2 linked regions of the Rubinisphaera margarita genome follow. The protein of the gene in region 1 interacts with the protein of each later gene in a pairwise test. Links are inferred from orthologs where the notes say so. Each region holds a gene or a part of one and is shown on either strand. Other genes may lie near its edges.

The links. Proteins that work in one complex are often made in the same cells at the same time.
Region 2: the proteins of priA (region 1) and ssb interact in binary tests that used the Escherichia coli proteins (3 or more experiments, as listed by UniProt). The link is inferred for Rubinisphaera margarita from one-to-one orthologs.

Annotation. Positions count from the first base shown.
Region 1 is NZ_JAKFGB010000009.1:695,082-701,622, reverse strand. The notes cover bases 1,312-4,380. They hold priA (replication restart helicase PriA), read right to left. Parts: upstream 3,991-4,380; coding sequence 1,633-3,990; downstream 1,312-1,632. Other genes in these bases: L1A08_RS06050 (efflux RND transporter permease subunit), read left to right, coding at 4,189-4,380; L1A08_RS06060 (Gfo/Idh/MocA family oxidoreductase), read left to right, coding at 1,312-1,523. Outside these bases: more of L1A08_RS06060, read left to right, coding at 63-1,311; more of L1A08_RS06050, read left to right, coding at 4,381-6,541.
Region 2 is NZ_JAKFGB010000007.1:178,569-183,009, reverse strand. What follows is about bases 1,737-4,441. They hold ssb (single-stranded DNA-binding protein), read right to left. Parts: upstream 3,487-4,441; coding sequence 2,986-3,486; downstream 1,737-2,985. Other genes in these bases: pth (aminoacyl-tRNA hydrolase), read right to left, coding at 4,247-4,441; rpsF (30S ribosomal protein S6), read right to left, coding at 3,595-4,038; rplI (50S ribosomal protein L9), read right to left, coding at 2,338-2,844; dnaB (replicative DNA helicase), read right to left, coding at 1,737-2,143. In the rest of the region: L1A08_RS03015 (SDR family NAD(P)-dependent oxidoreductase), read right to left, coding at 1-765; more of dnaB, read right to left, coding at 752-1,736. UniProt on the Escherichia coli protein: Plays an important role in DNA replication, recombination and repair. Binds to ssDNA and to an array of partner proteins to recruit them to their sites of action during DNA metabolism. Acts as a sliding platform that migrates on DNA via reptation.

The DNA of each region.
Region 1 (6,541 bases):
ATCAACCAACGGGAATGCGTTCTCGAATTCCGCTAACTCAACTTGCGTGAGGATTTTGAAATATGTGTGCATTGGATCGTCGACAGTTTCTCAAGGGCAGCCTCGCTGCGGGGGCATTTGTTTCGCTGTCAGCAGCTGGCGTACGGGAAACACGAGCCGCCAATGAAACGATCAACATCGCCATCATCGGGATGGGGGGACGTGGCGGGGAACATCTCAAGCAGTTCAGCTCGCTGGAAAGCGTCAACATCGCCGCAGTCGTCGACCCCGATGAAGCCCGCACCGGCAATGCTCTGAAGAATGCTCCCAACGCCAAAGCCTACACCGATCTGCGGAAGATGCTCGAAGATCCGAACATCGATGCCGTGACGATCGCCGCCTGTAACCACTGGCATTGCCTGGCCGCCATCTGGGCTATGGAAGCCGGCAAGGATGTCTATGTCGAAAAACCGCTGTCGCACAGTCAGTGGGAAGGTCGGCAGGTCGTCAATGCGGCTCGGAAGTACAACCGCATCGTGCAGATCGGAACGCAGCAGCGGTCCTCGCCGATCCAGGAAGAAGCCAAACGGTTCCTGCACGAAGAACAGGGACTCGGCAAGATTCAGTGCGTGCAGGTCTGCCGCTACGGCGTCCGTTCTTCCATCGGCAAACGCTCCAAGCCGCTGCCGATTCCTGAAGGCGTCGATTACGATCTCTGGCTCGGACCTGCTCAGGATGAAGAGCTCTATCGCAACAAATTCCACTACGACTGGCACTGGGACTGGAACACCGGCTCCGGTGAGATGGGCAACTGGGGCGTCCACGTACTCGACGACGTCCGCAACGTCGTTTTCCAGGATTCCGTCAAGCTGCCGAGCCAGATCATGGCCGGCGGCGGCCGCGTGGTCTGGAACGATGCCGGCGATACGCCGAACGTTCACTTCGCTTACTTCGACACCGGCGAGATTCCGACCTATATCGGCCTGAGCAACCTGCCCGCCGAACCGGGCGACAAAAAGGGACTCAACTACCGTGGAACAACCAGCGGTTACGTCGTGCAGTGCGAAGGCGGCCGCTACAACGGACGTCGCGGCGGTGGCGATGCCTACGACAAGAACGGCAAGAAGATCCGCGAATTCCGTGGCTCCTCGGGAACGTCACATGCACTCAACTTCATCGAAGCTGTCCGCAAGGGCGACAACTCCGATTTGAAAGCCGAGGTTTCTGTCGGCCACGATTCGACCGGCTGGTGCAATCTGGCCAACATCGGCTTCCGTTGTGGAGAGGACTTCAACTCCGAAGTCATTCAGGACGTCACCCTGCCGAACGATGCCGCCCGCAAGGTCTGGGACGATCTGCTCACTCAGATGGAACAGCACCTCGGCGCTCACGGCTACAAAATGAGCGACTCCGAAATCCGTCTGAGCCCGATGCTCGCGCACAACCCCGAAACGGAACGCTTCACCGGCGACCACGCCGAGAAGGCCAACTCGTTCCTGAAACGCAAGTACCGCAAAGGATTCGAAGTCCCCGAGATTTCGTAAGCAAGTCCGCAACCCGCCCTCAAGAAACTCCCCGCGAACCACAACTCGCGAGGAGTTTTTTTGTGGCGATAACGGAGTGAGTCGCAGAGTGGAGTACCGATACCGGCCTTTACCGCATCTGCAGGGGATCGACATCCAGGGCGTATTCGATGTCAGGGATCTTGTCGATCTTTTCGCGGCAGCCTTTCAGCAGGGTGCGGTGAGCTTCATGTGAAGGCGCCGTGATCAGCAGATGATAGCGGAAGTAATCCTTGTGTCGGGCCAGCGGGGCGGGAGCGGGACCAAGGAAGCGGTACGAGTCGGGAAGTTCTTTCGAGTAATCGCGAAGAATATCGCCCATCACCAGAGACGCCGCCTCTAGCGGCTCTTCATGCTTGCCTCGCAGGATGATTCGCAACAGAGCGGTCTGCGGCGGCATGCGGCGTACTTCCCGGTGCCCCAACTCTCGTTGAGCGAAACCAACGTAATCGTGACCGGCGGCAAAGCGGATCGCTTCAGCGTCAGGCTGCATTGTCTGCACCAGCACTCGGCCGCCGCGGGAACTGCGGCCTGTTCGTCCCGCGACCTGAGAGATCAGCTGAAACGTGCGTTCGGAAGCTCGGAAATCGACCTGATGCAGCGCGGTGTCTGCATCGACAACGCCAACCAGCGTGACATTCGGGAAGTCGAGCCCCTTGGCGATCATCTGTGTCCCCAGCAGGATGGAGACCTCGCCGTGACGGAATCGCTCCAGAGCTTCGTCGTGGCTGCCCGGCTTCCGCATTGAATCGCTGTCCATTCGCAGGACGGCCACGCCGGGAAATTTGTCACGGACCTCTTCCTCGAGCCGCTGTGTCCCGGAGCCGAAATGCCGCATGCCGGGTTTCTTGCACTTCGGGCAGTGCGATGGCATGGGCGCTGAGAAGTCGCAGGTGTGACACAGACAAAGCCTCTTGTCCTTGTGCCAGGTCAGGCTGGTCGCACAATGCGGACAACTCAGTTTCTCGCCACAGGCTCGGCACCAGAGCACGGGGGTAAATCCGCGGAGGTTGAAGAAGAGAATGATCTGCCCGTCGTTCTTCAGAGCCTGATCGATCGCGTTCTTGAGCGCCCGTCCGATGTTGTGTCCACGCCGGATGAGTGGATCGTTGACGGTATCGACCGTGACGACCGGCGGCATCGGCAACTTCTCGATTCGCTCCGGCATGCTGACGAGGTGGTAACTGCGATTCTTCGCGTTCCACCAGCTTTCGAGCATCGGCGTGGCCGAGCCGAGGACGAGGGGAATGCCTTCCATCTCCGCCCGTTTGCGGGCCACTTCCCGGGCGTGATACCGAGGATTGGTTTCCTGCTTGAAGGTCGTTTCGTGTTCTTCGTCGATGACGATCAACCCGAGTCGAGGCGTCGGGGCGAAGATCGCACTGCGGGCCCCGACCACGACCTGCACTTTGCCGGCTGCAATCTGTTGCCAGTGCCAGTGTCGTTCACTGTCACTCAGATGACTGTGCAGCACGGCAACGGAATCGAATCGGCGGCGGAAGCGGCGAATCGTCTGCGGCGTCAGGCTGATTTCCGGAACGAGCACGATGGCCTGCCGACCGAAATCGACCGCGTGCCGGATCGCACGAATGTAGACTTCGGTCTTGCCGGACCCGGTCACGCCGTGCAGCAGGAATGTTTTGTTGCCGCCGAACAGATCGACCGACTTCACCTCCTCGGTCCCCTCGGCTGCCGATCGCGGAGCCGCCTTCCGCTGGTCAATCGCTTTCATGATCGCCGTGAGAGCCGCCTGCTGCTGAAACGACAGGTTGAGATCCTTCTCCCGTTCCACCGGACGAAGGGCCGGCTCGAAGTGCATTCGCGTTTCACGAAGCGCTTCGAGGACATCTTTCTTGAGCAGCGTATTAATCGGCGATACTCCGCAGCCGGCGGCTTCGGCCAGTTGATCGACCGGCAGCGGCACGCCCGCTTCCTGCAACGCGGCGATCACTCCCTTTTGCTTTTTAGACAGCTGCAGCTCTTCGAGTTGATCGACCATCTCCGGGGCGATCTGGATCAGCTTGATCTGCCGGGTTCCCGCACTGTTCTTGACGGCAGCGGGAATGACGGCGTGCAGCACCTGCCCCCAGGAGCAGAGGTAGTACTCGCCAATCCACTTCGTGAGCGCGAGCATCTTCCGATCTGCTAGCGGTTCGCGATCGAGGACGGCCAGAACCTCTTTGAATCTCCGCGGCTTCTTGATCTCTCCCGGAAGTCCGTGGGTCAGTTCCACGCAGAAGCCATTCGTCGGACGATCGCCACGTCCCAGCGGAACCTGAACACGCTGTCCGGGCTGGATCATTTCCCGCAGTCCGGTCGGAACCAGATAGTGGTAAGCTGTCTCCATAGGACGATTGAAGACCACAGCCGCGAACAGCTGGTCGTCGCGACTGGCCTGCTGCCATTTCAGTTCGGCAGCATCTTCAAACAGATTCTGTTGGCGGCTCACGCAGAAAACTCGGGGTCGTCTTGGGTTCAGGGGAAGTGCACAGGAATCTTTACGCGTTCCCCGAGTCACATCAAGCCGGGAGGGGCACTGCATTCTCATCTCGCGGCGGCGGGTGCGGCGAAAAGTCCGCTGTGCAATTCCCCATGGCCCAACTAAACTCCAGGGGCTTCATCCCGCCTCTTTTTTGAACTCGAATCTATGTCGCTTCCACGGTTCAGCGTTAACAATTCGGTTCTGGTGAACATGCTGATGCTCGTCCTGCTGTTCGCCGGGACGGCGCTCGCGTTCACGCTCGTGCGGGAAATGTTCCCCGAAACGCGGCCCGATCAGGTCACGATTTCGGTGATCTACCCAGCCGTGCAGCCCGATGAACTCGAAAAAGCGGTCACGATCAAAATCGAAGAGGCGATCCGCGATCTCGAAGAAATCGAGAAGGTCGATTCGACGGTTCAGGAGGGAATGAGTACGACGGTCGCCACGTTGTACAACGAAGTCGACGACATCGATACGGTCCGCGAGAAGATCGATATCGAGATCAGTGCGATCAACAACGAGCTGCCCGACGATATTGAGAGCATCACCGTGCGCAATGTCGAGCCGATGCTGCCGGTACTGTCGGTTTCGCTGTTCGGGGAAGGAAGCGAAGCCGAACTGAAGAAGGCGGCTCGCGATCTGCGCGACGAACTGCTCGAACTGCCGGGGATCAGTGACATCACCATTTCCGGCACCCGGGACGACGAAATCAGCGTCGAGATCCGCCCGCTGATGCTGCTTGAATACGACCTGACCTTTCAGGAAGTCGCCTCCGCTATCCGGGCCACCAATCTCGATGTCTCCGCCGGCAACCTGAAAGGTCCCCGCGCGAATGTGAATGTGCGGACGCTCGGGGAAGAGATCGAGGGAAAAGAGCTGGGCGATATTGTCGTCAAGAACACGCCGACCGGAAAGAAGATCTACCTCCGCGACGTGGCGACAATTCGGGATGAGTTCGTCGATGTCGATATCGAGAGCTACTTCAACGGGAAGCCGTCCGTCACCCTGATCATTCAGAAGACGAAATCGCAGGACGCGATCCAGATCGCCAACATGGTGCGGGCCTACGTTCGCGGCAAGCAGCAGGCCGACTTCGATGCCTACGGACTGGAAGCGGCGGCGAAACAGCCCTGGTACAGCCGGCCGTTCGCGATTGCCCTGGCGAAGTTCTCCAGCACGGTCAACTGGATCGCCGGCCGGCCCGATCCGAAGCAGATCTACGAAACAAGCTACGCCGACCCGTTCCGCCACAACTTCGAAATCGCTCTGCACAGTGATCTGTCGCGATTCATCCGCGGGCGTCTAGACCTGATGACCCGCAACGGGATGTCGGGGCTAGTGCTCGTGCTCCTCTCGCTGATTCTGTTCCTCAACTGGCGGGTCGCTCTGTGGGCCGCGATGGGACTGCCGATCTCGTTCATGGGCACCTTTCTGGTGATGTGGATGTTCGGCGTCTCGATCAATCTGCTGTCGATGTTCGGGCTGATCATCGTGCTGGGGATTATCGTCGACGATGCCATCGTGATCGGCGAGAACATCTTTCGGCACGTCGAAGAAGGCGAGGAATCGACCGAAGCCGCCGTCCGTGGAGCCGAGGAGGTGATGTGGCCGGTGATTGTCGCGGTGACAACCACCATCGCCGGGTTCGCTCCACTGCTGTTCATCAAGGGCCGCATCGGCGACTTCATGCGGGAACTGCCGATCGTCGTCCTCGCGGCTCTCTCCGTCTCGCTCATCGAAGCCCTGGTGATCCTCCCCGCTCACCTGCGACATCTGAAGAAACCGAAAAAGAAAGGCTCCGCCGAACGCCAGTCCAGCAACACCGGCATCCGCAAACTCTGGCACAGGCTGGAAGATTTCCAGGAATCGTTCATGCAGAACGTCCTGATGAAACCGTACGAGGTCATCCTTCGAGGAGCCATGCGGTGGCGCTATGTGACGATCGCCGGAGCGATTTCGCTGGTGTTCATGTCTATTGGACTGATGGCCGGCGGCATCGTTCCCTTTGAATTTATACAAAAAATGGATAGTGAAACCGTCACGGCTGATATCGAAATGCCGATCGGAACCGTGATTGATACGACGAGAGAGAAATTGATCTCCGTTTCTGAATTGATTGCTGATCCCGAACGCTTTCCCGAAGTGAACACGGTCCAGACGACAGTCGGTTCACAGATCAACCTTGGTGGAACCGGTGCAACAGGCGGAAGCCAGCAATCTCATCTCGGTCAGGTGATTGTCGAACTTTTGGAAGCTGATCAACGAGAAAAGCGAGGACTCCGCTCAAGCGAAGAATTGTTGATGGAGTTTCGGAAGATCACGGAAACGTTGACCGGTGTGAATTCTGTGAAATGGGAAGCCATGAGCGGAGGCCCAGCCGGAAAAGATATCGAGATCAAGGTTGTGGGCGAAGATCTTGGAGAGCTCTATGCAGTCTCCGAACAGATTAAAACCGAGCTGGCTTCCTATGAAGGCGTTGTGGACCTCGACGACGATTACGATCTTGGGAAGCGCGAAG
Region 2 (4,441 bases), on another replicon or contig:
GGTCAGATAGTTCGCCTCAACGGACACCAGAAACCGCACGCAGTGGGCGATATCTTCAGGAGTCCCCCAGCGTTTGAGCGGCGTTTCTCGAAGAACCCGCTCCTGCCACGTATTGCCGGCGCCTTCCCCCCACGCGGTGCGAATCCATCCCGGGGCGACGCAGTTCACGCGAACATCCGGAGCAAGCGAAAGAGCCAGGGAGCGGGAAAAGCCCATAATGGCGTTCTTGGCCGTGGCGAACAGTTCACCGCTATCGCCTTCCATGCCCCGTTCGGCCTGATCCCAGCCAATGTTGATGATCGTGCCTCGCTTCGATTCCATGAACCGCTTGCCGGCCGATTTTGAAAGCAGAACCGTGCCCCGCACGTCGATTTCGAAAAGACGCTGCAGTTTGGTCTCGTAGGGCCAGTCACGAGCTTCGCCAGTCAGCAGATCGACGCCGGCATTGTTGATCCAGATGTCGAGCTGAGGAAAAGCCGTGAAGGCATCCTCGACGAGTGTCCCGGCGGCGGCTTCATTGCTGAGATCGGCCTGCAACAGAACCGCTCTTCGTCCGCAATCGCGGATTTGCCTGGCCGTTTCCTCGGCTCCATCGCGGTTGCTGTTGTAATGGACAATCACGTCGGCTCCGCCGGCGGCGAGTTCCAGCGCGATGGCTCGACCGATGCCCGATGACGAGCCGGTTACCATCGCGGCCCGGCTGTCGAGACTGGCGAATCGTTCTTCCGGCATGGCTTTGTCCGATGGGGAATCAGAAGCCGTCATCGACCCATCCCCCTTCGGGCTGAGACAATGGACTGTAATCGGCGAATCGCAATTGCTGTTTCACCCAGGTCAGGTGGGCGTCACCAATCGGACCACTTCGGTTCTTGGCGACAATCACGAACGCCTCGCCCGGGCGGTCCTCCGGATCGTAGGCTTCCGGACGATGCAGGAACATTACGACGTCGGCATCCTGTTCAATGGCCCCCGATTCTCGCAGGTCGGCCAGTCGCGGTCGTTTGTCTTCCCGCTGTTCCACGCCTCGGTTCAACTGGGCCAGAGCGATCACCGGAATATCGAGGTCCTTGGCCAGGAACTTCAGTCGCCGGGTGATCGACGAAATCTGCTGTTCACGAGGCTGATTCTTGTCCTCGGCTTCGATGAGCTGCAGGTAGTCGATGATCACGATGCCGATATCGTGCTGGCGCTTCATACGACGTGAAACCGCCGCGATTTGGGACATGGTTCGTCCGGGGGCGTCGTCGATGTAAATCGGGAACTGGCTCAGTTCGGTCGATGCTTCCAGCAGGGCATGGTGATCCATCTCGTCGAGATTACCCTGACGAACCTTGTGACCATCGACGCGGGCGTGGATACAGAGCAGACGTTCGGCAAGCTCCGCTTTCGACTGTTCGAGACTGAAGAGCAGGACCCCACTCTTGGCGATGCCGGAAACGGCCAGGGTCGAGTTACAGACAAACGCCGTTTTTCCCATGGAAGGGCGGGCGGCAAGAATAATGAGTTCCGAAGGCTGATAGCCGCTTGTCAGTTCATTGAGTCCGAGGAAGCCGGAGTGAAGTCCACTAACGGTTCCTTCCTGGTCACGGCGGCTGTTGATGCGGTCCCAGGTTTCCATGAGGATCGATCGCATGTCGATCCGACTGAGCGATTCCTGCTGCTCGGCGATCTGGAAGATCTTCTGCTCGGAGCGGGAGAGAATATCGTTGATATCGTCCGGCGAGTGGTGAGCTTCCTTCAGGATCTCATTGCAGGTGTAAATGAGCTGCCTCTGGAGCCACTTTTCCCGAACAATTTTCGCGTAGTACTCGGCATGGGCGGCGTGGGGCACCGTCTCCATGATTTCGAGCAACTTGGCGACACCGCCGGCCGAATCGAGAGAACCGCGTTTGCTCAGCTCGTTGGCGAGCGTGACCGCATCGATGCCGCGGTCACCCCGCTCGTACATCTCGGTGATCGTACCGAAGATCCGGCGGTTCTGATCGTCGTAGAACTGGTCGACATGCAGGATGCCGAGCACCTGATCGACGGTATCATTCACCAGCATCAGGCAGCCGAGAACACTGTTCTCAGCATCCACATTGCTGGGAGGACGCATGCTGGTCAGGCTCTGCATCGCATTCTGTTTTGTGTCGGTCGACATGGACGCTCCTGCAAGTCGAGGCGACTTCGGCACTCAGCAACCCCGGTGTTGGCCGAGGTCCGAAAACGGATTCGGTATTCGCTGAGGGCGTAAAAAAGGGATGTCGATCCCTGAGAGAGTCGACACCCCGGATTCTCTGCGACTGGTCCGGGCATCGTCAGTTCAGGCGACGTGCCGCGGCAAACAGTCGATGCTTACTTTCGGCTGCTGACGGGCACCACCCAGACTTTGACGTCTGAGCTGACTTCGGGGTGCAGCTGCAGCTTAACGGTGTACATGCCCAGTTCCTTGAGCGGACCGTCGAGGCGAATGTGTTCCGGCTCAACCGGATAACCAGCGGCGATCAGGGCCTTGCTGATGTCGGCACCCAGAATGGAGCCGTACAGGTGGCCTTCTTCGTTGGCATTCGCTTCCAGGGTCACCGAGTACTTGGAGACCGATTCGGCCAGCTTGCGGGCACCGCCCTTACGCTGCTTCTCGACTTCCTGGAGGCGAGCACGGTGCTCTTCAACAGCCTTCTTGTTTTCATCGGTGGCGATCGTGGCCAGTCCGTGAGGCAGCAGGTAGTTGCGAGCGTAACCCGGCTTCACGCGAACGATTTCGCCCTGCTCACCCAGAGAGGGAACGTTTTCTGCCAGCAGCAATTCGACCGCACCTCGGGTGCGTGGCGAATAAACTGGTCTACGTTTGACTTGACGCATAATCACACCTTGAACGTCTGGATTGTAAAAGTATCGATAGATCTGCCTGGTCGCGTCTTCCTGAGTTCTTCCCTGAAATCGGCAAACACGCAGCGAAAATTGTTGTCTCTTCGGTTCCCGTCGTCGTTTTTCGGCCGTTCTTTAGAACGGAACGTCGTCTTCGGGGCCACTGTCGTAAAAGGAGTCGACTGGAGAAGGGGGCATGTCATCGTCGCGAGACGAGTGAGCCGAGCTTCCGCCCCCTTGAGATCGCTGAGATCCCGCGGGACGTCCGCCGCCACCTGCACCACCACCGCCGCCTTCACCACGTCCGCCCAGCAGCTGCATTGTCTCACCGACAACGCGAAGTTTGCTGCGCTTCTCACCCGACTGTTTGTCTTCCCACTGATCGAGCTGGAGTCGTCCTTCGATCAGCACGGGGCGTCCCTTGGACAGATATTCGCCGGCCACTTCCGCCTGGCGTCCCCAAAGTGTGACGTCGACGAAGGTGGTCTCTTCCCGCTTCTGGTTCGACTGTTTGTCAAACCATTGACGGTTGACGGCCAATCCAATCTCACTGACGGCCGTTCCACCGGTGGTGTAACGCACCTGTGGATCGCGTGTGAGGTTTCCGACAAGGATGACCCGGTTAAAGCTGGCCATGGTTGAGCTCCTGGTTCTCCGTACGTTGCCCGTGAGAAACGCGAGTGCCTCGTGGCAAAGCGTCTGTTCGACGGGCCGATCCGGTCTTCAATGAGCAGCAGGAACAGATCAGGCGTTTGCGGCTTCTTCTGATTTGTTCTCTTCGCTCTTCTCGCTTTTTTCGTTCTTCTCGCCCTCTTCGCTGCCGCCTTCTCCCTCTTCGGAATGGCCGTGGCTGGCGTGCTCGTCAAGCAGAGCGTGAGACATCGGCTCGAACAGCTGTTCAGGCGGAACGATGCACATGTAGCGGAGCACGACGTTGCTCAGGCGACACATACGCTGCAACTTCGGCACTTCGTTCGAGTCGGCTTTGACGTAGGTCAGATAGTGCAGACCTTTGCGGTGCCCTTCGATCGGGTAAGCCAGTTTGCCATCCATCCAGGGACGAGCCGTCACGATTTCTGCTCCGATTTTCTCGAGCATCCCGTGAATCTCGGCAGTTACGCCATCTGGATCCGTTGCGTATTTTCCGCTGTCCAGCAGAAACATGATTTCATAACTGCGCAGTGCCAACGTGTCTCTCCCCAATCGTTTCCTTGTCCCCTGAGGGACTCCACTTGTCCACGTCCCCTCGGGGACCTTATTCACAACCGATGCGAAGTCTGTTACCAGCTCGGCCCTGATCAAATCGTTATTCGTTTGCGGCGTTCGCAAAACGTTAGGTTAGCGAAATTCGCTGTAGAATCAATCTTCGGACCTACCAGAATCCTGACCTCGGGCGTTACGCCTTCTGATTAACGCGATTCATGGCTTCCACCGCTCCGGATTGAATCCAGAGTTCCACGCCATCGGCTGCTCGCTGGATCGCTTCCTGAATGATGTCGTCTTCATCTCCGCTGAACTTCTGCAGGACGTATGCCGAGATGTCCATCGGACCACTCGGACGCCCGATGCCAAAACGCAGTCGGGCAAAATC